DNA from 3 places in the Ancylobacter novellus DSM 506 genome. Region 2 is predicted to be linked to each of the others. Evidence: predicted binding sites of a transcription regulator. Region 2 holds the regulator's gene; each other region holds the start of a gene.
The links. The regulator LexA, encoded in region 2, represses DNA repair genes until DNA is damaged. The targets are predictions, from matches to a motif close to TGTTCNNNNTGTGTTCNG.

Region 1 (10,214 bases), 1.9 Mb from region 2:
CTGGATCACCGCGAGCAGGTTCTTCGAGCGGTGGGTCAGCTCGCGCATCAAAAGGCGCAGATGCTGCTCGTTCTCCTTGCGCTCGGTGACGTCGACCACGGCGCCGGTCAGGCCGACGGTGGCGCCGGAGAGGTCGCGCAGCGGCTCTATATGGATGTCGTACCAGAACCTGCCGCCGTCCTCGTTCACCTCGGTCTCGCCCTTGCGGGCTGCGGAGGCGGCGAGGGATTCGCGCTTGATGAGCGCAATCGGCTGCGACTGCGCGTCACCGAGCAGATCGGCGTCGGTGGAGCCCAGCACCTGCTCGACCGGATAGCCGAACAGCGGCTTGCTCACCGAGGTGTAGCGCAGGTCGCGGTCCTGGGTGAAGATCGCGACCTTCGAGCCGCGCAGCGCCATCTCGTAGCGCTGCAGGGCGGTGGCGAGCTCAAGCGTCAGCCGGCGCTGCTCGCTGGCGACATGGCCGGGCGAGGGCATGTTGACCAGCGCCCGGAAATTGATCCACAGCGCGGTCGCGCCGACGGCGCTGAGCGCGGCGATGCCGATCCGCACCGCCGATTGCAGCCAGTCCGGGCTCATGCGGCTGCCGTTGAAGATCGCGAGCAGCATCAGCAGCGCGAACATGCTGACCAGCGCCACGAGAAGTGCCGTGAGCAGCCGCGTGCGGCCAGAGAAGTCCGGCCGCAGTTGCAGCAGGCGAACCAGCCCCACCGCGATGGCCAGCGACGACAGGATCGTTACCCATCGCGCGGCATCGTCGATGAGATCGAGCGTGAGCGGGGGCATCGGCGGATCAGGCGGTCGCGCGCTGCTCCCGTGGACGCGCCCGGCGCTCGAAGAACAGTGCCTGGCTGATGACGGCGGCGACCGTCGAGGGCTGGAAGGGCTTGGCGATCAGGAAGGCCGGCTCCGGCCGCACGCCGGTGAGGAAGCGTTCCGGATAGGCGGTGATGAAGATCACCGGCACCTCGACCTTGGCGATCAGCTCGTTCACGGCGTCGAGGCCGGAGGAGCCGTCGGCGAGCTGGATGTCGGCAAGGATCAGGCCCGGCGCCTTGCGGCGGGCGAGCTCGACCGCCTCGGTATGGGTGCGGGCGATGCCGGTGACGCGGTGGCCGAGGCTCTCCACGAGGCCTTCCAGGTCCAGCGCGATGAAGGGCTCATCCTCGATGATCAGGACGTCGGTGGCGATTTCCGCCGCCAGCTCGCGCCCGGCATCCTCGACGAGGTTGCGCAGGGTCGGGACATCGATCTCGAGGACCTGCGCGGCGTCCTCCTCGGTGAAGCCTTCGAGCGAGACCAGCAGGAAGGCCTGGCGGACCACCGGGGTGATGTGGCCGAGGCGGTGCTCGCCCTGGATCGCCGCCGGCGTCTGGTCGACCTTGGCGTTCAGGGACACCGAGTCCCAAAGGCGGGTGAGGAGGCGATAGAGGGCAACGCGGGGATCGGCGTCACGGTCGAGGATGGCAGGATCGGCGATGAGGGTCTCCAGCATCGCCGTTACATAAGCGTCGCCCGCGGACTGGCTGCCGCTGAGCGCACGCGCATAGCGGCGCAGGAACGGCAGGTGCTGCGCGACAAGTTGAGAAGTGCTCACACGCGTCTCCCCGATGCTGCGATAGGTGAAGCGCTCGTTAACGCCCCATGAATCATTCGGTTCCAGAGTAGGCTGAAAAAATCTGACGAAATTCGCATCAGTTCCGGAACCGCCGCGCCCTCCGGCCGTTATGAGTGGGCATGAAGCGACGGAGCCGTCCTCACCTCTTCATATTCTTGGGGGCTCAATGTCGGGAAAGAAGACTATGAACGACGATCAGTCCGAGGGCCAGTCCGCGACTGCGGACACCCTCTCGCATACTCCGATTCGGGGAGCCCGAACGACCGCGCTCGGGAGCGACATACAGGCCAAGATCGGCCAGCATCTGCGCGCCATGTATGACGATGTGGTGCGCCAGGGCGTGCCGGATCGTTTCATGGACCTGCTGTCGCAGCTCGACAAGAATGCGGGACCGAAGACGTCCGAGGACGGAGGGTCTCGGTGAGCCAGTTCGACCCGGCGCTACGCGACGAAATCATCGCCGCGATACCGAACCTGCGTGCCTTCGCCATTTCGCTCAGCGGTAGTGTCGACCGCGCCGACGATCTGGTGCAGGAGACGCTCCTGCGCGCCTTCGCGAACATTTCCAGCTTCCGGCCGGGCACCAACCTGCCGGCCTGGCTGTTCACCATCCTGCGCAACCTGTTCCGCTCGGAATATCGCAAGCGGCGGCGCGAGGTGCCCGATTCCGATGGCGCCTTCGCGGCCACGCTGACCACCAATCCGGATCAGGCGACGCATCTCGACTTCGAGGATTTCCGCACGGCGCTGGACAAACTGCCGCCGGACCAGCGCGAGGCGCTGGTGCTGGTGGGTGCCTCGGGCTTCTCCTATGAAGAGGCGGCCGACATCTGCCAGTGCGCCGTCGGCACCATCAAGAGCCGCGTCAACCGTGCGCGCAAGCGGCTGGGCGAACTGCTCGCCATCGAGGACGTCGAGGATTTCGGTCCCGACAAGACTACCCGCGCCGTGCTCGCCGCCGAGCGGGCCTGAGCCTCCCTTCTCCCGATATCAATCTTATCGCTCGTCGCAAACGAGAACGCCCCCGGTATGACCCGGGGGCGTCCTACATCGCCGGTGTGAGCGGCGAGGTCCGGTTCACGGAACCGGGCCAGAGCGGCCGCGCAGCAACCCCACGACGGCCGATACCAGAAACAGGATGATGGCGACGAAGAAGATGATCTTGGCGATCTCGATGGCGGTGCCGGCGATGCCGCCGAAACCCAGCACCGCTGCGATCAGCGCGATCACGAGAAAGGTGAGCGCCCAACCCAGCATGGTTGCCTCCACTGCTACGGTGCGGCACGCCCGGAGCGCGCCCGCGTTGCCGGAACAACCGCTGAGCCGGCATAGGGTTCCCGCGGGGGAGGGGTGATGCTTCGGTGCGCGAGAACTCACCGAGCTCCCCCGTTCTGAGGTGGTAGCGCAGCGAGCCTCGAAGGATGAGGTTCGTCGATGGATGAGAAGGAGTGGCGACCTCACATCCGCGCCGCGAGCTCCGGGGCGATGGCGCGGGCTTCCGCCATCAGCGCGGTGACGATGGGGGTCAGCGGCTCGCGGTCGAGCACGACGAGGCCCATCTGGTGCAGCACCTCCGGCCCCTCGATCGGGATCGAGCGGATATTCTCCGGGAAGGCGAAGACGTCGGCCAGCGTGTTGGCGACGACGCTCGCCCATTTGCCGGTGCGCACATGCGAGAGCAAAGCGAGCGTCGAGTTCGCCTCCAGCATCGGCACCACGGCGTGGCCGGCCTCGGTGAGCTGCTTGTCGACGATGCGGCGGTTCTGCATGTCGGGGGTGAGCAGGCAGAGCGGCACCTGGCCGATCTCCTCCCACGTCACCTTGGCGCGGTCGCCGAGCGGGGCGTCGACGGCGGTGAGGAAGCGGTAGCCTTCCTGATAGAGCGGCACCGTCTTCACCCGGCCGAGCGGGTCGTTGTCGAGATAGGTGACGCCGGCATCGGCCTCGAGATTCTCGATCAGCCGCAGCACCTCGTTGGAGGAGGCCGACATCAGCGTGAAGCGCACGTCGCCATGCTTCTCGTGGAAGGGCGTCGTCAGCTCGGAGAGCATCGGCATGGCGGTCGGGATGCCGGCGATGCGCAGATGGCCGCTGAGGCCCTTGCGCATGCCGGCGATCTCCTGCCGCATGGCGCGCACGTCGCCGATCACCCGCCGCGCCCATTGCAGCGCCCGCTCGCCCTCCGGCGTGAAGCCGATGAAGCGCGAGCCGCGCTCGACGAGGCGCACGCCGAGCTGCTCCTCGAGCTGCTTGAGGCCGGCGGAAAGGGTGGGCTGGGTGACGCCGCAGGACTCGGCGGCACGGCCGAAATGGCGCTCCTTGGCGAGGGCGAGCAGAAGTTCGAAACGGTCGATCACGCGGGACGCTTCCTGACGCGGTAAGGCGGGTACGATAGAAAGATTCTATCAGACTATCAGAGAACGTCGCGCCTGCGAATTGGAGGTATGTGAGACTAAGAGGCGCGTGGGTGGGGCCTCGTCCACATCGTCATCCCGGACGCCCGCAGGGCGATCCGGGATCGTTATCCGAATAGAAGCGGCACGCGATCCCGGCTCTGCGGCTTCGCCTTCGGCCGGGATGACGGCGAGTGAAAGGCCGGATGAAGATGGCGAGCGGGGCTCTACTCCGCCGCACCCCTGAGACCGAGCATGGGGAGCGTGTCCGGCAGCTCCGGCTCGGTCGCCGGGATCGCCTCGCCCTCGAACTCCAACTGCTCGATGCGGGCGCCGCGCTTGGCGATCTTGTCGGCGGAGGTCAGCGCCTGCGCCACGTCCTCGTTCACCTGGCCGAAATGCTTCTGCAGATTGCCGACCCGGTCGCGCAGGCGGATCACGTCCGCGACCAGCTTGCCGCATTCGGCGCGGATGAGATCGGCCTGCTCGCGCATGCGCGCATCTTTGCAGATCGCCTGCACCACCTGCACCGCCAGCATCAGCAGCGAGGGCGACACGATGACGACGCGGGCGCGGAACGCCTGCTGGATCACCTCGTCGAAATGCTCGTGCAGCTCGGCATAGACCGACTCGGACGGCACGAACATCAGCGCGATGTCCTGCGTCTCGCCGCTGACGAGGTAGCGCTCGGCGATGTCCTTCACATGCTTGCCGACATCGCCCTTGAGCCGGGTCTGCGCCTGCTTGCGCGCGTCGTCGGTCTGCGCCTCGCGGAAGGCGGTGACGGCCTCCAGCGGGAACTTGGAATCGACCAGCAGCGGGCGCTTGTCGCCGGGCAGGAAGATGGCGCAGTCGGCGCGCCGCCCATTCGCCAGCGTGTGCTGGAAGGCGAAGCTGTCGCGCGGCAGGCCGTCGGAAACCAGCGCCTGCAGCCGCCCCTCGCCGAAGGCGCCGCGCGCCTGCTTGTTCGCCAGCGTCTCGCGCAGGCTCATCACCTGGCCGGAGAGCTCGCCGAGGCTGAGACGGGCCTGATCGACGAGGGCGAGGCGCTCATTGAGCTTGGCGAGGTTCTCGTGCGTCGCCTCGGCTGAGCGGGCGAGGCTCTCGCCCATGCGGTGGGTGGTGGCGTCGAGCCGCTCGGCGACGGCGCGGGCGAGCTCGCCCTGGCGTTGCGCGAGCACCTCGGCCATGGACTGCACACGTCCGACCGTCTCGGCCTGGGTGCGGGCGAGTTCGACGAGGCGGGTCTCCAATTCATCGGCGCGGCGGGCCTGCTCGTCGGCCTCCAGCGCGCTCTGCCTTGCATTGCGCGAGACCGCGCGCAGAACCAGCACGAGCAGGAGGAAGCCGAGCGCCGCCGCGCCGGCAATCGCCTGCGCCAGCGTCACCGGATGCGTGCCGACGACGAAGAGGACCTGATCCATGGCTGCGCTTGTAGCAGATTCGAGCAATGGCGCGAACGTAAAGTGAACATATCCAAAGGCCGGGGCGTCCGCTCCGTTGACCCGCGCGAGGCCAGCGCTTATCTGAACGGCATGTCGATACGTCCCCTGGTCATCATCCCCGATTCCCGGCTGCGGCTGATTTCCGACCCCATCGTGCGGGTCGATGCGCGGGTGCGCGCCATCGTCGAGGACATGTTCGAGACCATGTACGACGCTCCCGGCATCGGGCTGGCGGCGGTCCAGGTCGGCATCCCCGAGCGCATCATCACCGTCGACGTCGTCCGGCGCGAGGAAGGCGAGGAAGAAGGCGCGGAGGAGAAGAAGAATCCGATCGCGCTGATCAACCCGGAGATCATCTCCTCTTCCGAGGAGATCTCGGTCTATTCGGAAGGCTGCCTGTCGATCCCGGAATATTACGCCGATGTCGAGCGGCCGGCGCGGGTGAAGGTCCGCTACATGGACCTCAACGGCGAGACGCAGGAGATCGACGCCGACGGCCTTCTCGCAACCTGCGTGCAGCACGAGATCGACCACCTGAACGGCGTGCTGTTCATCGACCACATCTCCAAGCTCAAGCGCGACCGGGTGATGAAGAAGTTCACCAAGATCGCCAAGGAGAAGGAGCGCGACGGGGTCTGATCCCGGCGCTCTTCGCTTCGCCGCCTGCCGCTTTCGGGAGTTCTCATGCGCATCGTCTTCATGGGCACGCCCGACTTCGCGGTCTCGACGCTCGCCGAAATCGTCGGCAGCGGGCACGAGGTAGTGGCGGCCTATACGCGCGCGCCGGCGGCTTCCGGGCGGCGCGGGCTGGAGCTGGTGCCCTCGCCGGTGCACCGCGCGGCGGAGAAGCTGGGCGTGCCCGTGCTCACCCCCTCGACATTGCGTACCGAAGAGGCGGCCGAGACCTTCGCCGCCCATGAGGCGGATGTCGCGGTGGTGGTCGCCTATGGCCGCATCCTGCCCCAGATGATCCTCGACGCGCCGAAGCTCGGCTGTCTCAATCTCCACGCCTCGCTGCTGCCGCGCTGGCGCGGCGCGGCGCCGATCCAGCGCGCCATCATGGCCGGGGATGCCGAGAGCGGCGTCGCGGTGATGAAGATGGAGGCCGGGCTGGATACCGGCCCGGTCGGCCTCGTCGAGCGCGTCGCCATCGGCGCGGACATGACGGCGGGCGAACTGCACGACCGGCTGATGATCGTCGGCGCCGATCTGATGGGCCGTGCGCTGGCGGCGCTGGAGCGCGGGGCGCTGAATTTCACGCCGCAGCCGGAAGCGGGCGTCACCTACGCTGCCAAGATCGACAAGGGTGAGACCCGCATCGACTGGTCGAAGCCGGCGAAGCAGGTGCATGACCATATTCGCGGGCTGTCGCCCTTTCCCGGCGCCTGGTTCGAGTTCGACGGCGTGCGGGTGAAGGTGCTGCGCTCGACGCTTGTTGCCGGCGCGGGTCGGCCGGGCGAAGTGATCGACGACCAGCTCACCATCGCCTGTGCGGACGGCGCGGTGAGGCTCACTGAGGTGCAGAAGGCCGGCAGCAAGGCGATGGGCGCGGCCGACTTCCTGCGCGGCAATGAACTCACCAGGGGAACGGTGCTGGCATGACGACGATAAGGCGTGTCGAGGAAGCCGATCATGCGGTCTGGCTGCCGCTCTGGCAGGGCTATCTCACCTTCTACGAGGCCGAGCTGCCGGCGGCGGTGACGCGCACCACCTGGCAGCGCCTCCTCGATCCCGCCGAGCCGGTGCATGGCGCGCTCGCCTTCGACGAGGACGGCCGCGCCGTGGGCCTCGCCCACTGGCTGTTCCACCGCTCGACCTGGAGCGAGGGCAATTCCTGCTATCTCAACGACCTGTTCGTCGATCCCGGCCTGCGCGGCAAGGGCGTCGGCCGCGCGCTGATCGACCATGTCCATGCCGATGCCGCGGCCAAGGGGTCGCCGAAGGTCTATTGGCTGACGCACGAGACCAACACGACGGCGCAGCGCCTCTACAACGCCGTGGCCGAGCGCACGGGGTTCATGCAGTACCGGAAGATGACGGGCTGCTGATCGGCGGGCCGGCGAGGCTACGTCCCGCCGAACGACGACGCCTTCTTCGGTCGCCAAAGTCGTGGATCCCCGGGTCAAGCCCGGGGATGACGGTGTTCTGGCGGCACGCCGCCAGATCTCAAAAAGCCGGCCTCACTTTCCCGGCTGCGGCACGACGCGCAGATACGGCTTCAGCGTCTTCCACCCCTCGGGAAACTTCTCCTTCGCCGCCTCGTCGCTCACGGAGGGGACGATGATGACGTCGTCGCCGTTCTTCCAGTTCGCCGGCGTGGCGACGGCGTGGGTGGCGGTGAGCTGCAGCGAGTCGATCACCCGCAGGATCTCGTCGAAGTTGCGGCCCGCGCTCGCCGGATAGGTGAGGGAGAGCTTCAGCTTCTTGTCCGGCCCGACGATGAACACCGAGCGCACCGTCATCGTGTCGGAGGCGTTCGGGTGGATCATGTCGTAGAGGTCGGAGACCTTGCGGTCCTGATCGGCGATGAGCGGGAAGTTCGGCGCGTAGCCCTGCGTCTCGGCGATGTCCTCCGACCATTTGGCATGGGCGTCGAGCGGGTCGACGGAGAGGCCGATCACCTTGACGTTGCGGCGGTCGAACTCGGGCTTGAGGCGCGCCACCTGGCCGAGCTCGGTGGTGCAGACGGGGGTGAAGTTCTTCGGATGCGAGAACAGCACGCCCCAGGAATTACCAAGCCACTCATGGAAGCGGATCGGACCTTCGGTGGTCTCGGCTTCGAAATCGGGAACGACGTCTCCAAGGCGGATGGTCATGGATGCCTCTAGCTGGCTAAGTACAGAATAGCCCTGTCATTATAGGGAGTGAGCCTCGCCGGAGGAAGCGCGATTGCGCTACTTAGGTAACGCAGGGAACCCGCGGCGGGCGCGGGCGTTACTGCTGCGGGTCAGGCCGCGCCTTCCGTGCGCTGGGTCGGGCCGGGGCCAAGGCCGCGTATCAGGGGCACCTGTACGGCCAAGTTCTGGAGAGGACATCATGCTCAGGATCGTTGCTATTTCCGCCGTCGCGCTCAGCCTCGCGGCCTGCACCACCACGCAGCAGCGCACGGCGGGCGGTGCCCTGATCGGTGCCGGTACCGGCGCGGTGATCGGCGGCATCGCCGGCGGCGGAACGGGCGCGGCGTGGGGCGCGGGCGCCGGCGCCGTGGCTGGTGGCGTGATCGGTGCCGCGACCTCGCCCGGAGACTGTTACACCTATGATCGCTACGGCCGCCGCATAGCGGTGCGCTGCTGACGGCAGCAAGGACTTCCGGGCGGCAGTCCCGGATGACACCAAGTCTAGGGAAGAAGGACGGCCCCCATGCGGGGCCGTTCGCATAGGGGGCGACACGCTATCCGGCTATTGGCTCGCCCACAGCACGCGGGCGATCCAGGCGATCTCGCCTTCCTGGAACACCCGGTCGGCGTGCTCGGGGTTGAGCGAGCGCAATTCGACCGTCTTGGCGGTGCGGCGCTTGAGCTCCTTGGCCATCACCTCGCCCTCGCGGGTCTTCACGATCACCCGGTCGCCGCGCCTTGTGGCCGCCGCCGGCGAGACCACGACGACGTCGCCGTCGCGGTAGAGCGGCAGCATGGAATCGCCGGCGATCTCCAGCGCATAGGCATGCTCGTCGCCGACATTGGGAAACTCGATCTCGTCCCAGGCGCCACCGACCGGGAAGCCGGCATCGTCGAAATAGCCGCCGCGGCCGGCTTGGGCGAAACCGATGAGCGGGATGGCCCGCCGCGTGCCGCCGCCGATCAGCGCCATGAAGTCGTCGAGGCTGGCGCCGGTCGCGGCGAGGATCTTGGCGATGCTCTCGGTGGAGGGCCAGCGCGCGCGCCCGTCCGGCTGCTCGCGCTTGGAGCGGTTGAAGGTGGTGGGGTCCAGCCCCGCCCGCTTGGCGAGCGCGGAGGCGCTCAGCCCGTGGCGCTCCGCCAACTGGTCGATGGCCCGCCAGATCTGGGCGTGGGTCAGCATGGGAGTCCCGCGAATCGGAATTATATCAGCAAAATAGGAATTATACCCTATCGCGGTTGAAGTCCAGTCGCCTCTGGACAGACCGGCCGCGCCACCTAGGATGCCCGCCCGACCAACGCAGGAGTCGCGCCATGCTGGCCAAGAACGAAGAGCGCGAAGCCACCCGGGCACTGCTGGCGAGCGCCGCGCGCCATGCGAGCGCCTTCCGCGCCGCCGATCCGCTCCGCCATGCGCCGAGCTTCACCTATGAAGAGGCGGTCGTCGCCTTCGACGGCGCGCTGAGCGAAGAGGGCGAGCCGGCGGGCGAGGTGCTCGACGATCTCGTCCGCCGCGCCGGGCCGGGCTTGAGCGCGACCACCGGGCCGCGCTTCTTCGGCTGGGTGATCGGCGGCTCGCATCCCGTGGGCCTCGCCGCCGACTGGCTGACCGCCGCCTGGGGCCAGAACGCCGCCAACCATGTCGCCGCCCCCGCGGCAGCGGCGGCCGAGACTGTGGCGGCGCGTTGGCTGCTCGATGTGCTGCGCCTGCCGGAGGAGGCTTCGGTCGGCTTCGTCACCGGTGCCACCATGGCCAATTTCGTCGGCCTCGCCGCCGCCCGTGGCGAGGTGCTGCGCCGCGTCGGCTGGGACGTCGAGGAAGACGGGCTCGCCGGCGCGCCGCCGGTGCGCGTGGTCATCGGCGACGACGCCCATGCCAGCGTCTTCTCCGCCCTGCAATATCTCGGCTTCGGCCGCTCAA
Region 2 (10,214 bases):
TGCGCCCGAACGCCCAGGAGGCCGGCCGCCGCGGAGCCAAGCCGCCGGTGCTCTTGGTGCTGCCCGGCAGCCGGCGCGCCGAGCTGGCCCGCCTCGGCGCCACCTTCGGCGAGGTGCTGGGCCTGCTGCGCACCCATGTGCCGGAAGTCGAGCTGGTGCTGCCGACCCTGCCGCGCCGGCTGGCGCAGGTCGAGGCGATGGTCGCGACCTGGCCGGTGAAGCCGCGCATCGTGGTCGAGGAGGCGGAGAAGCTCGCTGCCTTCCGCGTCGCCCGCGCCGCGCTAGCCGCCTCCGGCACGGTGACGCTGGAGCTGGCGCTTGCCGGCATCCCCACCGTCGCCGCCTACCGCGTGCCGTGGCTGGAAGGCCGCATCGCGCCCTACATCATCCGGGTGAAGACGGCGATCCTGCCGAACCTCATCCTCGGGGAATCGGCGGTGCCGGAATATCTGCAATGGTACATCGACCCGCCGGCCATGGCGTCGCGGCTCGCCCGGCTGCTCGACGGTGGCGAGGAACGCGAGGCGCAGCTTGCCGCCTTCGCCCGGCTCGATCAGGTGATGGGGGTGGGCGACGACCCGCCCAGCCGCCGCGCCGCCCGTGCCGTGCTGGAGACGCTGGCGGAGAAGCGCGGGCAGGCGTGAGGGCCCGGCCGATACTGGCTGCCAACCGACCCTTTTCAACTATAGGTCGTCATCCCCGGGCTTGACTCGGGGACGAGGGAAAGGGGCGGGGCCTGAAGGCCTGATCCCGGGAAACGACCTCATCCTGAGGTGCGAGCGGAGCGAGCCTCGAAGGATGGTCGCTCAAGCGCACCCGGACGAGCATCCTTCGAGGCCGGCCTTTGGCCGGCACCTCAGGATGAGGTTCGTCGTGGATCGCCTCGGATTGAGGAAGCCTCTTTCCCTCATCCCCGGGCTTGACCCGGGGATCCAGAGGACCGGGTGCGCCCGGTCACGGGGTGGCCGGATCAAGCCCGGCCATGAGGGCGTGCGGATGGGATCGTCGAGCCAAATAGAAGCGTGCCTCAGCCTCTCAGGATGAGGTTCATCCGCAAAAGGAAAGCCCCGCCCTCCGATCCCGGAAGGCGGGGCTTTCACATTCAACCCGATCAGGCGGCGCTAGCCGCCAGGCCGCTCACTTGCGGCGGGCGATCGGCACGTAGTCGCGGCGGACGGCGCCGGTGTAGAGCTGGCGCGGACGGCCGATGCGCTGGCCGGGGTCCTCGATCATTTCCTTCCACTGGCCGATCCAGCCCACGGTGCGGGCGAGGGCGAACAGCACGGTGAACATGGAGACCGGGAAGCCGAGCGCGCGCAGCGTGATGCCCGAATAGAAGTCGATGTTCGGGTAGAGCTTGCGCTCGATGAAATACTCGTCCTGCAGCGCGATGCGCTCCAGCTCCAGGGCGATGTCGAGCAGCGGATCGTCCTTGATACCGAGCTCCTTCAGCACCTCGTGCGTGGTGTGCTGCATGATCTTGGCGCGCGGGTCGTAGTTCTTGTAGACCCGGTGGCCGAAGCCCATCAGGCGGAACGGATCGTTCTTGTCCTTGGCGCGGTTGATGAATTCCGGAATGCGCTCCGGCCGGCCGATCTCGCCGAGCATCTTCAGCGCGGCCTCGTTGGCGCCGCCATGCGCGGGCCCCCACAGGCAGGCGATGCCCGCGGCGATACAGGCGAAGGGATTGGCGCCGGAGGAGCCGGCGAGGCGCACCGTCGAGGTCGAGGCGTTCTGCTCGTGGTCGGCGTGCAGGATGAAGATGCGGTCGATGGCGCGCGAAAGGATCGGGTTGGCCTTGTATTCCTCGCACGGTACCGAGAAGCACATGCGCAGGAAGTTCGACGTGTAGTCGAGGTCGTTCTTCGGGTACACGAAGGGCTGGCCGATATTGTACTTGTAGGCCATGGCCGCCAGCGTCGGCATCTTCGCGATCATGCGGATCGAGGCGATCATCCGCTGCTGCGGATCCGAGATGTCGGTGCTGTCGTGATAGAAGGCCGACAGCGCGCCGACCGAGGCGACCATCACCGCCATCGGGTGGGCATCGCGGCGGAAGCCATGGAAGAAGCGGCTCATCTGCTCATGCACCATGGTGTGGCGCGTGACGCGGTAGTCGAAATCCGCCTTCTGTTCGGCGGTCGGCAGCTCGCCATAGAGCAGCAGGTAGCAGGTCTCCAGGAAGTCGCCGCTCTCCGCCAGCTGGTCGATCGGGTAGCCGCGATAGAGCAGCACGCCCTCGTCGCCGTCGATGTAGGTGATCTCGCTCTCGCAGGCAGCGGTCGAGGTGAAGCCGGGGTCGTAGGTGAACCGGCCGGTCTGGCCGTAGAGCTTGCCGATATCGATGACGTCCGGCCCGATGGTGCCCTTGAGGATCGGAAGATCCCAGCTCTCGTTACCGATGGTCAGAGTTGCTGATTTCGCCGAAGTGCCTTCGCTGGCGTCCATGCGGGGTCTCCCGAATTTGTGGAACCGAGTGATCGGAGCGCGTGTTGCGGGTGCTGCGCCGAGCCTTGCGGCAATATGCGCCGGAGACGGGGGAATGTCTCGGTTGCTGCCCGATAAGAAAGTCGTAGCGGTTTCGCTCCTTGCTCGCAAGCGCAGCGAAGACGGTATCGCGATGCGGCCGAAATCGACCAATGAATCGATTTCACATTCGCAGCCGCATCATGCTAGACGGGCGGTTCACGCCCGTGCCGGCATGCCCGTCTGGTCGGCGATGCGGGCGAGCGATTCCTCACGCCCCAGCACCGCCAGCACATCGAAGATGCCCGGCGAGGTGGTGCGGCCGGTCATCGCCGCGCGCAGCGGCTGGGCGATGGCGCCGAGCTTCACGCCCTTCTCCTCCGCCACGGCGCGCACCGCGGCCTCGGTCTCGGCGGCGTTCCAGTCCGGCACCGAGATGAGCTTCTCGGCGGCGGCGGCGAGCAGCGCGCGCGCCTCGTCGGTGAGCAGGGCCTGCGCCTTGTCCTCCATGTCGAAGGGGCGCGATTTCCAGATATATGAAGCACTGTCAATAAGTTCGACGAGTGTCTTCGCGCGCTCCTTCAGCCCCGGCATGGCCGCGAGCAGCTGCGCGCGGCGCTCCGGGGTCAGTGCGGCCGCGATCTCGGCGCCGTTCGGGATATGCGGCAGAAGCTGGTCGATCGCCGCCAGCAGCTCCCCGTCGGGCGTCGCCCGCATATAGAGGCCGTTGATGCTCTCCAGCTTGGCGAAGTCGAAGCGGGCGGCGGAGCGGCCGACCCTGTCGAGGTCGAACAGGGTGCTCATCTCCTCGGTGGAGAAGATCTCCTGGTCGCCATGGCTCCAGCCGAGGCGGACGAGGTAGTTGCGCAGCGCCGCCGGCAGGTAGCCCATGGCCCGGTAGGCGTCGACGCCGAGCGCGCCGTGGCGCTTGGAGAGCTTGGCGCCGTCCGGCCCGTGGATGAGCGGGATGTGCGCCATGCGCGGTACCTCCCAGCCCAGCGCATGGTAGATCTGCGTCTGGCGCGCGGCATTGGTGAGGTGGTCGTCGCCGCGGATGATGTGGGTGACGCTCATGTCGTGGTCGTCGACCACCACGGAGAGCATGTAGGTCGGCGTACCGTCCGAGCGCAGCAGCACGAGATCGTCGAGTTCCTTGTTCTGGAATACGACACGGCCCTGCACGAGGTCGTCGATGATGGTCTCGCCCTCGATGGGCGCCCTCAGGCGGATCGCAGGCTTGCGGTCGGTCGGGTAGTCGGCGGCATCGCGGTCGCGCCAGCGCCCGTCATAGCGCGGCGGGCGGCCCTCCTTGCGGGCGGTCTCGCGCATTTCCTCCAGCTCCGCCGCCGTGGCGTAGCAGGGATAGGCGCGTCCGGCCGCGATCATCTGCTCCACCGCCTCGCGGTGACGCGCGGCGCGGGCGAACTGGTAGATGACGTCGCCCGACCAGTCGATGCCGAGCCATTTCAGCCCGTCGATGATGGCGTCGATCGCCTCCGGCGTGGAACGCTGGCGGTCGGTGTCCTCGATGCGCAGCAGCATTTTCCCGCCCTTGGCGCGGGCGTAGAGCCAGTTGAACAGCGCGGTGCGCGCCCCGCCGATGTGCAGGAAGCCGGTGGGCGAGGGGGCGAAGCGGGTGACGACGGTCTCGGACATTTCTCTTCCGTCTCGCGCCGCGAAGGGCTGCGGCGTCAAAGCGTGGCGGGCGCGGACGGTGCGTGTACCATAGGTGCGCAACACCGCGAAAGCCGCGCCGTCGCCTGCTTTTGCCGGGCGATGGCGGCGTGGATGGGGCAGGGCGTCGGGGGACGACGTGCAGGGGGGCGAGGAGCCGTCAAAGTCGCGGCCGGAGGAGGCGCTCCCGCGTGCCCGGGCGCGGGCGGCGGCGCTCGCCCTCGGCGGCGCGCGCCGCGCGGCCGGGCAGGGCTGGCCGCTGCCCTCGCTCGGCGCGCTGGCAGGACGTCTCGCCGCGGCGCTGGCGCGCGAGCTGGACGACCGGCGCGGCTTCCTGTTCCTGCCGATCGGCGTCTCCGCCGGCGCGGGGCTCTATTTCGGCGCGCCGCACGAGCCATTGCCCTATGTCGCCTTGCTGCCGGCGGCGGTGTTGATCGGCATCGCCGTGTGGGCGCGGGAAAAACCCTTCGCCTTCCATCTCTTCGCGCTGCTCGCCGCCATCACCGCCGGCTTCGCGCTGGCGAGCCTGCAGGTGCAGCGCATGGCGCATCCGGTGCTCGGCGAGCAGCTCAATGCGGCCGAGATCACCGGCTTCGTCGAGGCCACCGAGCACCGCCCGCGCGGCAGCCGTGTCACCGTTTTGGTCACCACCTTTCCGCGCCCGCTGGTCGATGCGCCGCGGCGCGTGCGCGTGACGCTGGCGGGGCGTGATCCGCCGGCGGTCGGCAGCCATGTGCGGCTGCGCGCCAGCCTCGGGCCGCCGCCGGGGCCGGCCTATCCCGGCGGCTTCGATTTCGGCCGCGCGGTCTGGTTCGACGGCATCGGCGCCACCGGCTATGCGCTCGGCCGCCCGCAAATCGTTCCGGCGCCTGTGATCGCGCCGGCCGGTCTGGCGTTGACGACCTGGCTCGACGGCACGCGGCACGCTATCGCCGCGCGCATCCGCGCCGCCTTGCCGGGCGAGGAGGGCGGGGTGGCGGTGGCGCTGGTCACCGGGCTGCGCGACGCGGTGGCGGAGCCGATCGAGGAGAGCATGCGCGTCGCCGGCTTGTCGCACATCCTCTCCATTTCCGGCCTGCACATGGCACTGGTTGCGACCACCGTGTTCTTCCTAGCTCGGGCCCTGCTGGCGCTGTTTCCCGATCTCGCGCTGCGCTATCCGATCAAGGCCTGGGCGGCGGTGCCGGCGGCGCTGTCGGCGACGTTCTATCTGCTGCTCTCCGGCGCCGAACTGGCCACCCAGCGCGCCTATGTGATGACGCTGATCGTGCTCGCCGGCATCGTGCTCGGCCGTCCGGCGCTCACCTTGCGCACGCTGGCGGTGGCGGCGCTTGCGGTGCTGGCGCTCACCCCTTGGGCGGTGCTCGATCCCGGCGCGCAGATGTCCTTCGCCGCCACGCTGGCGCTCATCGCCGCCTATGAGCGGTACGGCCATTTCGTGACCACGCCGCCGGGCACGGCGGAGGACGCCGTCTGGCTGCGTCGGCCGGCCCGCTATGTCGCGGCGCTGGTGCTGGCTTCGCTCGCCGCCGGTCTCGCCACCGCGCCCTATGCGGCGTTCCATTTCCAACGGCTGGCGCCGCTGAGCCTGATCGCCAACCTCGCCGCCATGCCGGCCGTCTCCTTCATCGTCATGCCCGCGGGCCTGGTCGGCGCGGTGCTGATGCCGTTCGGCTGGGACGATCGGGCCTGGCGGCTGATGGGCTGGGGCATCGACCTGATGCGCGACATCGCCGATTTCGTCGCACGTATCCCTGGAGCGGATCGCGGCGTATCCGCCATGCCGATGGCGAGCCTCGTGCTGCTCAGCCTCGCCTTGATGGCGCTCTGCCTCTCCCGCACGCGGCTGATCCTGCTGGCTCCGGTGCTTGCCATCCTCGCGCTGTGGATCGCCGCGCGCGAGCCGCGGCCCGACCTATTCGTCGATGGCGAAGCGCGCACCGTCGCCGTGCGTGGGCCGGACGGCGCGCTCGCCGTCATGGGTGACCGCACGAGCGGTCTTGCCGACCGCTTCGCGGTGGAGCAGTGGCTGAGCGCCGACGGCGACCGCGCGCGCGCCGGCTCGAAAGAGCTGATACAGGCGGCTGCCTGCGATCCGCTCGGCTGCACACTGCCGCTCGTCGGCGGCGCGCTCGTTGCCCTGTCGCGGCATCCGGATTCGCTGGAGGACGATTGCCGCCTTGCCCGCGTGCTGGTGACGCCCTTCACGGCGCCTTCCGAATGCGCGGCGACGGTCATCCATCTCGATCCGCGCAAGGCGGGCGGCGGGGTGGCCGGCTATCGGACGGAGGAGGGCGAACTGCGGCTCGTCTCGGCCAACGCGCCCTATGGCGGCCGGCCCTGGCAGGCTGCCCCGCCGCGAGTTGCGACGACCAATGCTGCCGCGAGACTGCAGCCCATCACCGGCGCGGCTCAAGCCGGCAAACCGGCCGTCGCGCGCGCAACGGCAAGGTCGCGCGATCCGCTCGACGACATGGTTGGCGAAAGTGCCTCGGAGCGGCCGGCGAACGCTCCTCAGTAGCGCCGGAACAGGCCGACCAGCTTGCCCTGGATGCGCACGCGGTCGGGGCCGAAGATGCGGGTCTCATAGGCCGGGTTCGCCGCCTCCAGCGCCACCGAGGCGCCCTTGCGGCGCAGGCGCTTGAGAGTGGCTTCCTCGTCGTCGATCAGCGCCACCACGATCTCGCCGGTGTTGGCGGAATCAGTCTTGCGGATCAGCGCCAGGTCGCCGTCGAGGATACCGGCCTCGACCATGGAATCGCCGCGCACTTCCAGCGCGAAATGCTCGCCGCCAGCCAGCATTTCCGGCGGCATGCTGATGGTGTGGTCGCGCGACTGGATGGCCGAGATCGGCGTGCCGGCGGCGATGCGGCCCATGACAGGGATCGGCACCGAGCGGCGCACATCCTCGCTGTCTTCGGAGGGGCGCACGCGGCCGAGATTGCCCTCGATGACGTTGGGGGCGAAGGGGCGAGCGGCAGGCTTGGGCGGCTGCGCGTCCTCGGGGAGGCGGATCACCTCCAGCGCCCGCGCCCGGTTCGGCAGGCGGCGGATGAAGCCGCGCTCCTCCAGCGCCGTGATCAGCCGGTGGATGCCGGACTTCGACCTGAGGTCGAGCGCCTCCTTCATCTCCTCGAAGGAAGGCGGCACGCCGTCCTTCTGCAGACGCTCGTTGATGAACAGGAGCAGCTCATGCTGTTTGCGGGTGAGCATCCTGAGAATCCCGTCTGGCCGGCGTCGCCGGAATGAAACAAATCGCGAACAAAGACTATACGTTCTTATTGTGTTCCACAATGGGTAAAGGGATCGCTAAACGCGTGTAAAAGCGGTGAAATCGGCCATTGAGCGGCTGAATTCGCCCGGCGAGCGCCTCTTTGGCCTCCAAACAGGGGCGCCGGGGCCGAATCAGATCGTCTGCGCGTATTGCTCGTAGGCGTCGTGGACGATGGCGATATGGCTGCGCATGGCCGCAGCGGCGCCGTCGCGGTCGCCGCGCAGGATCGCCGTCACCACCTGATCGTGCTCGGTGTGGGAGAGGGCGAGGCGCCCGAGCGCGCGGAACTGCGCCCGGCGGAAGGGCGAGAGCCGCCGGCGCGTGCCGATCGTGATCTCGATCAGGTACTCGTTGTGGCTGCCGGCATAGATCGAGTTGTGGAACTGTTCGTTCGCCTCGCGATAGGCGGTGAACTCGCCCTGCCGCATGAAGTCGCTCATGTCGGCGTGCAGCTGTTCGAGCTGGCGGCGCTCCGGCGGCGTCATGTTGAGTGCGGAGAGGCCGGCGCAGAGCGCCTCGAGTTCGGCCATCACGTCGAACATGTTCTGCAGCCGCTCGACGCTCGGACGGGCCACCACCGCGCCGCGATGCGGACGGGCGTCGACCAGGCCGGAGGCGGTGAGCTCGCGCAGCGCCTCGCGGACCGGCGTGCGCGACACGCCGAAGCGGGCGGCGAGCGCAGTCTCGTCCAGCGCAGTGCCCGGTGGCAGCGTGCCGCGGGTGATCTCGTCGGCGAGTTGAATGCGCAACTCCTCCGCGCGCGTCACGCGGCCCCGCCGGCCGGCGCCGGCGGGCGGTTCGAGCGGGAAGCGGACAGGCAGCACGGACATGCGCGAACTGACGACCTGGAGACGGCCGAAAGCCGGACCGCCTCACGCATCAATAGCGGGCATGCCGGGCTTCACCAAGTGTTTCATTTGGCGGCGGGATCGTCGATGACGCTGACATGGGCGGCGACCACCTTCCAGCCTTCCGGCGTGCGCATCCAGGTCTGCATCTGCCGACCGACGCGGCCGGGTGCGCTGTTCCGGCGGAACAGGGTGGAGGCCACCGCCATGTCGCGGCCATAGGAGGTGAGGACGGTGCCTTCGAGCGTGCGCTGCAGCCCGACCGGCGAGCGGGCGGCGCGGAAGGCGCGGATTTCCTCTATGCCGTAGAGGTTTTCGCCGCCGCCATAGCGGATGGTGGTGAGGGCCTCGAAGAACAGCGCATCGAGCGCCTCGACGTCGTTGCCGACCAGCGCCTTCTCGTAACGCTCGAAGGCGGCCGTCACCTCGGCCAGCACCTCGGGAATGTTGATCTCCATCCGCCCTGTTCCCCGCGATAAATCGATAAGCGAGCACACAGGCAGCGGGCGGCGGGGTCAATCCTCGAGCGGCAGAATCTCGCAGGGTTCCCCGGCCTTGGCAGGCGGCGCATGCGGGCGGCGCACCAGCAGCACGTCGGCGCGGGCGAGGTTGCGCAGCATGGAGCTGTCCTGCACGGGCAGGGGGCGCACCACGGGCAGGCCGCCCTCGCGGCCGACGATCTCGGCGCGCATGAAATCCATGCGCTGCTCGTTGGCCTTCACGTCACTGCCAAGGATGGCCGGCTGGAGTTCGGTCGCCGCCGGCACGTCGAGCCCCTGCAGCTTCTTCAGAAGGGGCAGGAGGAAGAGCGTGGCGCAGACATGGGCGGAGACCGGGTTGCCCGGTAATCCAAGGACTTGCGTCCGCCTGCTGCGTCCGAACATCAGCGGCTTGCCGGGGCGCAGGGCGATCTTGTGCACGGCGAGGGTGACGCCCTGCGCCGTGAGCGCCGGGGCGACGAGGTCATGGTCGCCGACCGAGGCGCCGCCGGTGGTCACCAGCACGTCGAAACCGCCGTCGAGCGCCGCGCGCATGCCGGCCTGCGTCGCCGCCATCTCGTCGGGCAGCACGCCGAGATCCGTGACCTCGGCGCCGGCAGCCCGCGCGAGCGCGGCGATGGAATAGATGTTGGAGACGATAACTTGATGGGCCCGAGCGCCCGTCCCGGGCCGCACCAGTTCGTCGCCGGTGGAGAGCAGGGCCACGCGGGGACGGCGTGCGACGCTCACCTCGGCGACATCGGCGGCGGCGACCAGCGCGAGGTCGCGGGCGCGCAGCTTGTGGCCGGTCTCCAGCAGCGTCTCGCCACTGGCGAAGTCGCCGCCTGCAGGGCGGATATGCCGGCCGGGTGTGGGCGCTTCGTTCATGGTGACGAGATCGCCGTCGCGGCGCGTGTCCTCCTGGATGACGATGGCGTCGGCGCCATCGGGAACCACCGCGCCGGTGAACAGGCGCACCGTCGTGCCCGGCTCGACCGTACCGGCAAAGGGCCGGCCGGCGGCGGATTCGCCGATCAGCCGCAGCGTAGCGGGGACGGTAGCAGCGTCGGCGGCGCGCAGCGCATAGCCGTCCATCGCCGAGACGTCAGCGCCGGGCGTGGTGCGGCGGGCGATCACCGGGGCGGCGAGCACCCGGCCGGCGGCTTCCTCCAGCGGGACATTTTCGCTGCCAATCGGCCCGGCGGCGGCGAGCAGGAGGGCCAGCGCCTCCTCGACGGGCATCAGGGCCATGATGTGCTACTCGCCCTGCCAGTGGCCGGAACGGCCGCCGGATTTTTCCAGCAGCCGCACATTCTCGATGCGCATGAAGCGATCGACCGCCTTGGCCATGTCGTAAACGGTGAGGCAGGCGACGGAGACGGCGGTGAGCGCCTCCATCTCCACGCCGGTCTGGCCGGTGGTGCGCACCGTCGCCCGCACCACGAGGCCGGGCAGGGCAGAATCGGGCTCGAT
Region 3 (10,214 bases), 170 kb from region 2:
GATGTCGAGCGGGGCGGCATCGTCGAGATCGGGCGGCGGCGGGTGGTTATGGGCGTGGTGGTTCATGGCGGCGTTCCGCATCGGTCCGGGGACATGAGCCATCATAGGACGCAAACGCGGGTGTTCGGCACCCTTTGTCGCCCTCATCCTGAGGTGTGAGCGGAGCGAACCTTGAAGGATGGTTGTCGGGGATCGGCCGATGCAGCCATCAGAACGTCATCCCCGGACTTGGCCCGGGGATCCACGACTTGCCGGATCGGCCGAGCCGTGTCGAAGGCGTGGATGGCCGGGCCAAGCCCGGCCATGACGAGGCTCCAAGCGTCCCGGTTGCGAACTGCGGGCCGGGCACCTCAGGATGAGGTTCATCCGGGGGGAGGGACTGCAATCAGCCCAGCCTTGCCGCAACGTCCGCCCGCGCTACCTATCGCGACGCCCCGCTGTGGAATGCCCCATGAGCCTCTTCATCCGCATCGTCTTCGCCGTCGCTGCCTGCGCCCTGATGGCGGTCGCCGCCGTGCTGCTGGTCTATGCGCCCTATGTGGTGATCCGCGACAGTCTGGCGGGGGAAGCGCTGCTCGAATCGCTGCTCGGCGTGGTCGGCTATCTCATCGTCGCCATCGCCCTGTTCGACGTGGCGAAGTACTTCTTCGAGGAGGAAGTACCCGCCGGGCGCGAGAAACGCACCGCCGCCGATGCGCGGCGCGGGCTCACCAAATTCATCTCCACCATCATCATCGCGATCTTCCTGGAGGCGCTGGTGCTGGTGTTCGAGACCGCGCGCGATCAGGTATCGGACGTCGTCTATGCCGCGCTGCTGGTGGTCGCCGGCTGCCTCACGCTGGTGTCGCTCGGCCTGTTCCAGCGCCTCAGCGCCTCGGTGGAGAAGGAGGTCGGTCCCGAGCCCGAGACACCGGAAGCCGGGGAGGGCGGGACAGACGCCGCGCGTGGCCTTGCATCGCGACCGGCAAATGGCTAGACAGGCGAGCCTCGCGGCGTCGGAGCGTAGCGCAGTCCGGTTAGCGCACTAGTCTGGGGGACTAGGGGTCGTGGGTTCGAATCCCGCCGCTCCGACCATTCCGCCGCCGGCCCTTGCACTTCCGTCTTAACACCGTGGAAACCATGAAGGTGCCTAATGGGCACCATGATGGACCCGAGCGGCACTGACGAGCAGAGCACGCAAGAGCACGGCGCGGAGGCGGTGGCCGAGGCCTCGCGTCCGCTCGCTCACGCGCTGCGCCGGCATCTGCTGGTGCCCGCCCTGGCCGGCCTCGTCGCTGGCGGCGTGATGAGCCAGATCGCCGAGCCGCGCTACCAGGCGCAGGCGCGGCTATGGGCCGACAGCCGCTCCTTCGCCGGCCGCGACAGCGTGCAGGTGCTCACCTCGCGCGACTTCGCACGCCAGGTCGTCGAGACGCGCAACCTTGCCGCCCGGCTTTCCGCGCCGCTCGGCGGATTCGCCAATGCCGTGTCGGGCGCGGCCCTGCGCGTCGCCGGATTCGCCGGCGCGGCGGCCGAACTCTCGCTCGGGTCGCGCGACACGCTCGCCCTGCGCAGTGTCGAGCGCGGCCTGTCGGTGCGCGAGGCGGGCGGCGGGCAGATCGCCATCGACTTCGCCTCGCCGGACCCGAAGCTCTCGGCCGACGTCGCCAACGCCTTCGCGCAGAACTATCTCGAGCTGCGCCAGAGCCGCCCCTTCAGCATGGAACCGAAGGCGCCGCCGGCCGCTGAGCCGACCGCGCGCATCGTCGCTTCCGCCGCGCCGGCGGCCGCGCCGCGCTGGCCGACTCCGATCATCTCCTCGCTCGCCGCGGGCATCGGCACCTTCCTGCTGGCGCTCGGCTTCCAGACGCTGGCGCGCCGCCGCGCCCGCGCGGCCGGCAGCGAGAGCGGCGCCGTGCCGCTGCCGGAGATGGCGCGCGCAGGTGCGCAGCACCTCCCGTGGATCGGCGCCACCAGCGAGGAGCATGTCGACGAACAGGGCGTGGCGCTGTTCCGCCGCGCCTCGCGCGAGCGTGACCTCGCCGATCTGTCGCGGCTGATCGAATTGCGCGGCACCGATGCCCGGCTGGTCGTGGTCACCGGCCCCTCGGCCGATGAGGGCATCGGCCGTTGCGCCGTCGCGCTCGGGCGCTCGCTGGCGGCCCATGCCGAACGCCGGGCGGTGATCGTCTGCCTCGACGTCGCCGCACCGGCGCTGGACGGACTGACCGCCGACCCGCGCGCGCCGGGCCTGACCGACTTGCTGTTCGGCGTCGCCAGCTTCTCCGACGCCATCCATCGCGAGATTTCGTCGCGCTGCCATGTCATCCCGCCGGGGCGTGGCGCGCGCGAGGCGGACGGGCTCGTCGCCGCCGACCGGCTGCCGCTGATCCTCACCGCGCTGAAGCAGACCTACGACCATGTCGTGGTCGCCGCACCGCCGCTGGGGGCCACGGAAGGCGCCGGCCGCATCGCCGCGCTCGGCCCGACGACCATTCTCGTCACCCAGCCGGGCGGGCTCGCCACCGACGCCGTGCAGGCCTTCGATGCGCTGGCGGCGCAGGGCTTCGGCGACATCGCCATGGTGACCTTCGCGCCGGAAGTGGCCGGCGCCCTGCCGCACGCCGCCTGAAGTTCAGAGCGTGTCGGTCCGCCGGTCGTGCTTCTGCATCCAGCGGATGATGATGCCGGCCGGGAAGACCCAGCCGATGCCCAGCACCACATAGGCGAAGAACTGCCAGATGCCGGGCAGGGTGGTGACGCGCCCCTGCGCCAGCGCCATGGCGCCGAGCGCCCATACCACCACCAGCACCACCATCAGCACCGTGCCGATGAATTTGCGCACGCGCGGGGACAGGCCGGGGCGTGGGTCGGTCATGGGCAAGCTCCACTGGGACCAGCTCCGCTGGACATGGGCGCGGCGCGGGACAAAGAGTCCCGTTGCGCGCCGGCGCCCGCCTCTATATCGCTCGCGGCGCCGGGGCGGAAGCCGCCGGCGCGGGACGGACGCTGAGGGGCTGGCATTCGTCATTGCAGGGAGCGCGTGAATGGCCCTCGATCATCTTGCCGTGCCCGCGGCCGGCGCGGGTGTCGCGCAGGCGACCACCGACCGGCTGAAGCCGGTGCGGATCTGGCTCTATGCTGTCGCGGCGCTGATCGTGCTGATGGTGGTGGTCGGCGGCGCGACGCGGCTGACCGAATCCGGTCTTTCCATCACCGAATGGAAACCAGTGACCGGCACGTTGCCGCCGCTGAGCGAGCAGGCCTGGCAGGCCGAGTTCGACAAGTACCGGCAGATCCCGCAATACCAGCAGATCAACCGGGGCATGAGCCTCGCCGAGTTCAAGTACATCTTCTGGTGGGAGTGGGGCCACCGGCTGCTCGGCCGGCTGATCGGCTTCGTCTTCCTGCTGCCCTTCCTGTTCTTCCTCTGGCGCGGGCTGGTCGACCGCGCGCTCGGCTGGAAGCTCGGCGGCCTGTTCGTGCTCGGCGGCATGCAGGGGGCTGTCGGCTGGTGGATGGTGGCCTCCGGCCTCGTCAACCGGGTGGATGTGAGCCAGTACCGGCTCGCCACCCACCTCACGCTCGCCTGCATCATCCTCGCGGCGACGATGGCGGTCGCGGTCTCGCTGAAGCCCGTGCGGGCAGCGCGGCCGGCGCCCGACTGGCTGCGCGGCTATGCGCGGCTGCTGTTCGCCGTCGTGCTGATCCAGATCTTCCTCGGCGGGCTGGTCGCCGGGCTCGACGCCGGACTGACCTACACGACCTGGCCGCTGATGGACGGACATCTGGTGCCGCCGGTGGAGAATCTGCTTGTCCAGCAGCCGGTTTGGCGGAATTTCTTCGAGAACGTTCTCACCGTGCAGTTCAATCACCGTCTCGTCGCCTATGTGCTGCTGGCGCTGGCGCTCGGGCACTATCTGAGCGCGCGGCGCGTCGGCGGGGCGCCGAGACGGCGGGCGCTGCTGATCCTCGCGCTTGTGGTGGCGCAGGCCTTCCTCGGCATCATGACGCTGATCCATCAGGTGCCGATCGACATCGCGCTCGCGCACCAGTTCGGCGCGACCCTCGTGCTGATTGCCGCGACGGTGCATCTGGTGCGGCTGCGGCAGGGAGCGTGAGGGCCTCGCGAAACCCGGTTCCCTCCAGATCGACCTCATCCTGAGGTGCCCGGCGTTAGCCGGGCCTCGAAGGATGCTCGTCCGGGCGCGCTGTAACGACCATCCTTCGAAGCTCGCTGCGCTCGCACCTCAGGATGAGGTTGCGTTGCCTGTCTCGCATCGTCATCCCGGCCGAAGGCGAAGCCGCAGAGCCGGGATCGCTCTCCATTCCGCACGCGATCCCGGATCGGCCTTCGGCCGTCCGGGATGACGCCTCACTATTCCCGTTGGGATGCCCGTTGGGCAGAGTGGGGCTGTTCGCCTACTCCGCCGCGCTGCGCGGCTTCAGGGGGCGGCGGGCCAGGACTTCGGCGAGGAAGCGGCCGGTGTGGCTGCGTGTCTCCTTGGCGATCGCCTCAGGCGGGCCGGCTGCGACGATCTCGCCGCCGCCGTCGCCACCCTCGGGACCGAGGTCGATCACCCAGTCGGCGGTCTTGATGACCTCGAGATTGTGCTCGATCACCACCACCGTGTTGCCCTGCTCGACCAGCTCGTGCAGCACTTCGAGCAGCTTGGCGACGTCGTGGAAGTGCAGGCCGGTGGTCGGCTCGTCGAGGATGTAGAGCGTGCGCCCGGTGGCGCGGCGCGACAGCTCCTTGGAGAGCTTCACACGCTGCGCCTCGCCGCCCGACAGAGTGTTCGCCTGCTGGCCGACATGGATGTAGCCGAGCCCGACGCGCGAGAGCGTCTCCAGCTTCTCGCGCACCGCCGGCACCGCCTTGAAGAACTCAGCCCCCTCGTCGACGGTCATGTCGAGCACGTCGGCGATGGACTTGTTCTTGAAGGTGACCTCCAGCGTCTCGCGATTGTAGCGCTTGCCCTTGCAGACGTCGCAGGTGACGTAGACGTCGGGCAGGAAGTGCATCTCGATCTTGATGACACCGTCGCCCTGGCACGCCTCGCAGCGCCCGCCCTTGACGTTGAAGGAGAAGCGCCCCGGCCCGTAGCCGCGCGCCTTCGCTTCCGGCAGGCCGGAGAACCATTCGCGGATCGGCGTGAAGGCGCCGGTATAGGTCGCCGGGTTGGAGCGCGGCGTGCGGCCGATCGGCGACTGGTCGATGTCGATCACCTTGTCGAGGTGCTCCAGCCCCTCGAGCCCGTCATGCGCCAGCGGCGGCTCGGAAGCGCCGTTGAGCCGGCGCGCCACAGCCTTGTAGAGCGTGTCGACAAGCAGGGTCGACTTGCCGCCGCCCGACACGCCGGTGACCGCGGTGAACAGGCCGAGCGGGATCTCCGCCGTCACGTTCTTCAGATTGTTGGCGCGCGCATTGACCACGCGCAGCAGCCGCTTGCGGTCCGGCTTGCGGCGCTTGGGCACCGGCACGGTCATCTCGCCGGTTAGGTACTTGCCGGTGATCGAGTTCGGGTTGGCCAGGATCTCCGGCGGCGTGCCCTGGGCGACGATGCGTCCGCCATGCACGCCGGCACCGGGGCCCACATCGACCACGTAATCGGCGGAGAGGATGGCGTCCTCGTCATGCTCGACGACGATGACGGTGTTGCCGAGGTCGCGCAGCCGCCTGAGCGTGCCGAGCAGGCGCTCATTGTCGCGCTGGTGCAGGCCGATGGAGGGCTCGTCCAGCACGTAGAGCACGCCGGTCAGCCCCGAGCCGATCTGCGAGGCGAGGCGGATGCGCTGGCTCTCGCCGCCCGACAGCGTGCCGGAGGCGCGCGCCAGGGTGAGATAGTCGAGGCCGACGTCGAGCAGGAAGGCGAGGCGCTCGCGGATCTCCTTGAGGATCCGCACCGCGATCTCGTTCTGCTTGTCGGTGAGCTGGCCGGGCAGGTCGGCGAACCAGTCCAGCGCCCCGCGCACGGAAAGCTGCGCCGCCTCGCCGATGTGGCGGCCGGCGATCTTTACCGCCAGCGCCTCGGGCTTGAGCCGATAGCCGTGGCAGGCGGCGCAGGGCACGGCGGAGAAATACTTGCCGATCTCCTCGCGCGCCCAGTCGCTCTCGGTCTCGCGCCAGCGCCGCTCCAGATTGGTGACGATGCCCTCGAAGGTCTTCGAGGTTTCGTAGGCGCGCATGCCGTCGTCATAGACGAAGCGGATGGTCTCAGCCCCAGAGCCGTTGAGGATCACGTCCTGCACCTTTTCCGGCAGGTCGGCCCACGGCACGGTGAGCTTGAAGCCGTAATGGCGGGCGAGGGCGTCGAGCGTCTGGCCGTAATAGGGCGAGGTGGATTTCGCCCAGGGGGCGATGGCGCCCTGCTTCAACGTGCGCGACTTCTCCGGCACCACGAGGTCCGGGTCGATCTTGCTCTCATGGCCGAGCCCGTCGCAGACCGGGCAGGCGCCGAACGGGTTGTTGAAGGAGAACAGCCGCGGCTCGATTTCGGGAATGGTGAAGCCGGAGACCGGGCAGGCGAATTTTTCCGAGAAGACGATGCGGCGCGGCTCGCCATTCTCTTCCTTCTCGTCGGCGAACTCGATCACCGCGATACCGTCGGCGAGGCCGAGCGCGGTCTCGAAACTGTCGGCCAGCCGGCTGGCGATGTCCGGCCGCACGACGAGGCGGTCCACCACCACGTCGATGTCGTGCTTGAACTTCTTGTCGAGCGCGGGGGCGTCGGCGATCTCGTAGAACTCGCCATTCACCTTGACGCGCTGGAAGCCCTTCTTCTGGAAGTCGGCCAGCTCCTTGCGGTATTCGCCCTTGCGCCCGCGCACCACGGGGGCGAGCAGATAAAGCCGGGTCTTCTCCGGCAGCGCCAGCACGCGGTCGACCATCTGGCTGACCGTCTGGCTCTCGATCGGCAGGCCGGTGGCCGGCGAGTAGGGAATGCCGACGCGCGCCCATAAGAGGCGCATATAGTCGTAGATCTCGGTGACGGTGCCGACCGTGGAGCGCGGGTTCTTCGAGGTGGTCTTCTGCTCGATGGAGATGGCCGGCGACAGGCCGTCGATCTGGTCGACGTCCGGCTTCTGCATCATCTCCAGGAACTGGCGGGCATAGGCCGAGAGGCTCTCGACATAGCGCCGCTGGCCCTCGGCATAGATGGTGTCGAAGGCGAGCGACGACTTTCCCGAGCCGGAAAGCCCGGTGAACACGACGAGGCTGTCGCGCGGGATCTCGAGGTCGACATTCTTCAGATTGTGCTCGCGCGCGCCCCGTATCGTGATCGAACGGGCATCGCGGCGCGGCAGGTCCACGCGGTCCTTCATTCCGTGTCTTCTCGCCGGTCTTTCGTCTGCGGGCGGCTACGCCAGTTGCTTCAATTCCGGGGCGGCACAATCCCAGGCAACGTCCGCCCGGCGAGGGGATTACATCCCGACGCCGTGAAGCGCTACCGCAAGGCCGGCCGCCGCGATGATCCCGCCGGTGATGGCGAGAAACGTACGGCGAAGGAATGCCTGGCGGGCATCCTCGGCACGCAGGGCGATGGCGCGGGCGCGCGGGCGGTGGCGCAGTTGGGTCATGATGGGACGAAGCTCCCTGATAATCGCATGGTTAACATAGTCGCGCTCCGCCGCGGTGCAATGAGCGACTCGCTCACAACGCTGCTCTTGCGCAAGACTAGCCGCAATGCTAGGAACATAACAAGAACATATTTATGGTTAATGTTGGGCAGCGCGGAAGCGATCGGCGTGCCCGGCTGCACCCGCAAGATGTGGACAGGGTGCCGGCGAGGGGCGCGTCTCCCCGCTGGCTGGTCTAGGATGCGTTTCTTTGGCGAGCGCGCCGCCGCGGCGGGCGTCCGGCTTTTTCGGAGGACAAGATGGCGGGCAGCGTCAACAAGGTGATCCTGATCGGCAATCTCGGCCGCGATCCGGAGGTGCGCACGTTCCAGAACGGCGGACGCGTGTGCAATCTGCGCATCGCCACCTCCGAGACCTGGCGCGACAAGGCCACCGGCGAGCGCAAGGAGCGCACCGAGTGGCACAGTGTGGTGATCTTCAACGAGAACCTGCTGCGCGTGGCCGAGCAGTATCTGCGCAAGGGCACCAAGGTCTATATCGAGGGCCAGCTGGAGACCCGCAAGGCGACCGACCAGTCCGGCGGCGAGCGCTATTTCACCGAGGTCGTGCTGCGCCCGTTCCGCGGCGAGCTGACCATCCTCGACAGCCGCGGCGGTGGTTCCTCCGAGAGCGGCGAGGAATATAGCTCCGGCAGCAGCGATTTCGGCTCGGGCGGCGGTTTTGGTGGTGGCTCGGGCGGTGGTTCGGGCGGCGGCCGCTCCTTCGGCGGCGGCGACCGCAAGCCGGCCGCGGTCGGCGGTGGCGGCGGCGGCAAGTTCGGCGGGGGCGGGGACCTCGACGACGAGATCCCGTTCTGAGCGCGGCCGGGCCAGGGACAACGAGCGAGAGATGGCTAGCCAGAGACTGGGGCCGGCAATCGTCCGGGCTGGTCGTAGCCGTCCCGCCGGTCAGGCGAGGAACGAGGCGCGCACGCCGTCGATGACGAACTGAACGGCGAGTGCCGCCAGCACCACGCCCAGCAGGCGCGACAGGATAGCGTTGCCGGTCACGCCTAGCAGCTTGTCCATGCGCCGGGCGGCGAGGAAGACCAAGAGGCAGCTGGCGACCACCAGCACGGTGATGGCGAACAGCGCCGCAAGCCGCGCCGGATCGCCCTTTGCTTCGCCGGCGAGCAGCAGCATGGCGGTGATGGCGCCTGGTCCGGCCATGAGCGGGATGGCGAGCGGGAACACCGCCAGCGTGCGCAGCAGATGCTCGCGCTGCGCCACTTCGGAAGCGTCGAACTTGCGCTCGGTGCGGCGGCCGAACACCATCTCGAAGGAGATGGTGAACAAGAGCAGCCCGCCGGCGATGCGGAAGGCGGGCAGGGTGATGCCGAGCGCGTGCAGCAGCGGCGCGCCGATCACGCCGAACACGACCAGTATGGCCAGGGCGATGGCGGAGGAGCGCCACGCCACCAGCCGACGCTCGGCCGCGGTGAGGTCGGAGGTGACGGCGAGGAAGAGCGGTGCGAGGCCGATCGGGTCGATCACCACGCCCATGGTGACCACGGCGGAGAAGACATAGTCCAGCACGCCCACTTCCCCCCTGCCGCCGCCTACCTTCGACGACCAAACGTAGCACGCGCGGCGGCCGCTCGCCGGCATCGCCGCAGGCCTCTCGCAAGGCCGGCGGGCGAGGGGGTTCCGACCGTCGCGGGAGGCCCCGTCGCCATGCTTCCGCCATGTTCCGCCGACGCTGTGGAAATCCCCTTATAACGCATTGAATTCAAAGGCGTTTTAAGGTCGTCAAAAACGCCTCTCGGCTGGCGCCCGCCGCCGGAATCGGCTACACAGGGACACCTGTTCCGCAACCACGGAAAGACGCTTCCTTGTCCGATTCCGATACGTTGAAGCCGGAGGACGGTGGTCCTTCGGATATCCGGCCCGTCTCGATCACCGACGAATTGTCGCGTTCCTATCTCGATTACGCGATGAGCGTCATCGTCTCGCGTGCGCTTCCCGACGTGCGCGACGGCCTGAAGCCGGTGCATCGCCGCATCCTGTTCTCGATGCGCGAGAACAACTACGTTCCCGAGCGGCCCTACAACAAGTCCGCCCGCGTCACCGGCGACACGATGGGCAAGTACCATCCGCACGGCAACCAGGCGATCTATGACGCGCTGGTGCGCCTGGCGCAGGACTTCTCCATGCGCCTGCCGCTGATCGACGGGCAGGGCAATTTCGGCTCCATCGACGGCGACCCGCCGGCGGCCGAGCGCTACACCGAGGTGCGCCTCGCCAAGCCGGCGATGAACCTGCTCGACGACCTCGACAAGGACACGGTCGACTTCCAGGACAATTACGACGGCCGCGAGCAGGAGCCGACCGTGCTCCCCGCGCGCTTCCCGAACCTGCTGGTCAACGGCGCCGGCGGCATCGCCGTGGGCATGGCGACCAACATCCCGCCGCACAATCTCGGCGAAGTGGTGGATGCCTGCGTCGCGCTGATCGACGAACCCGACCTCGATATCGAGAAGCTGCTCGACTATATCCATGGCCCGGACTTCCCCACCGGCGCGCTCATCCTCGGGCGCAGCGGCATCCGCCAGGCCTACCTGACCGGGCGCGGCTCCATCGTGATGCGCTCGCGCGCCACCATCGAAGAGCTGCGCA

Region 1: the regulator LexA is predicted to act here: its motif matches at 5,467-5,484, upstream of SNOV_RS00290 (DNA recombination protein RmuC).
Region 3: the regulator LexA is predicted to act here: its motif matches at 7,672-7,689, upstream of ssb (single-stranded DNA-binding protein).

Annotation. Positions count from the first base shown of each region.
Region 1 is NC_014217.1:40,620-50,833, forward strand. Features, by position in the region: gene SNOV_RS00260 (sensor histidine kinase) at 1-786, opposite strand, end outside; gene SNOV_RS00265 (response regulator) at 794-1,597, opposite strand; gene SNOV_RS00270 (NepR family anti-sigma factor) at 1,803-2,042, shown strand; gene SNOV_RS00275 (sigma-70 family RNA polymerase sigma factor) at 2,039-2,590, shown strand; gene SNOV_RS00280 (DUF1328 domain-containing protein) at 2,696-2,875, opposite strand; gene SNOV_RS00285 (LysR family transcriptional regulator) at 3,076-3,975, opposite strand; gene SNOV_RS00290 (DNA recombination protein RmuC) at 4,239-5,435, opposite strand; gene def (peptide deformylase) at 5,547-6,095, shown strand; gene fmt (methionyl-tRNA formyltransferase) at 6,141-7,058, shown strand; gene SNOV_RS00305 (GNAT family N-acetyltransferase) at 7,055-7,504, shown strand; gene SNOV_RS00310 (peroxiredoxin) at 7,637-8,272, opposite strand; gene SNOV_RS00315 (YMGG-like glycine zipper-containing protein) at 8,493-8,750, shown strand; gene SNOV_RS00320 (S24 family peptidase) at 8,856-9,476, opposite strand; gene SNOV_RS00325 (pyridoxal phosphate-dependent decarboxylase family protein) at 9,608-10,214, shown strand, end outside.
Region 2 is NC_014217.1:1,899,971-1,910,184, reverse strand. Features, by position in the region: gene lpxB (lipid-A-disaccharide synthase) at 1-644, shown strand, start outside; gene gltA (citrate synthase) at 1,138-2,448, opposite strand; gene gltX (glutamate--tRNA ligase) at 2,686-4,122, opposite strand; gene SNOV_RS09125 (ComEC/Rec2 family competence protein) at 4,280-6,661, shown strand; gene lexA (transcriptional repressor LexA) at 6,655-7,353, opposite strand; gene SNOV_RS09115 (GntR family transcriptional regulator) at 7,546-8,244, opposite strand; gene hpxZ (oxalurate catabolism protein HpxZ) at 8,328-8,720, opposite strand; gene SNOV_RS09105 (molybdopterin molybdotransferase MoeA) at 8,778-9,992, opposite strand; gene moaC (cyclic pyranopterin monophosphate synthase MoaC) at 9,999-10,214, opposite strand, start outside.
Region 3 is NC_014217.1:1,728,880-1,739,093, forward strand. Features, by position in the region: gene SNOV_RS08350 (nitroreductase family protein) at 1-66, opposite strand, end outside; gene SNOV_RS08355 (hypothetical protein) at 452-976, shown strand; tRNA gene SNOV_RS08360 (tRNA-Pro) at 997-1,074, shown strand; gene SNOV_RS08365 (tyrosine-protein kinase family protein) at 1,133-2,611, shown strand; gene SNOV_RS08370 (DUF2842 domain-containing protein) at 2,615-2,857, opposite strand; gene SNOV_RS08375 (COX15/CtaA family protein) at 3,027-4,100, shown strand; gene uvrA (excinuclease ABC subunit UvrA) at 4,402-7,305, opposite strand; gene SNOV_RS23780 (hypothetical protein) at 7,405-7,560, opposite strand; gene ssb (single-stranded DNA-binding protein) at 7,860-8,417, shown strand; gene SNOV_RS08390 (MarC family protein) at 8,508-9,134, opposite strand; gene gyrA (DNA gyrase subunit A) at 9,431-10,214, shown strand, end outside.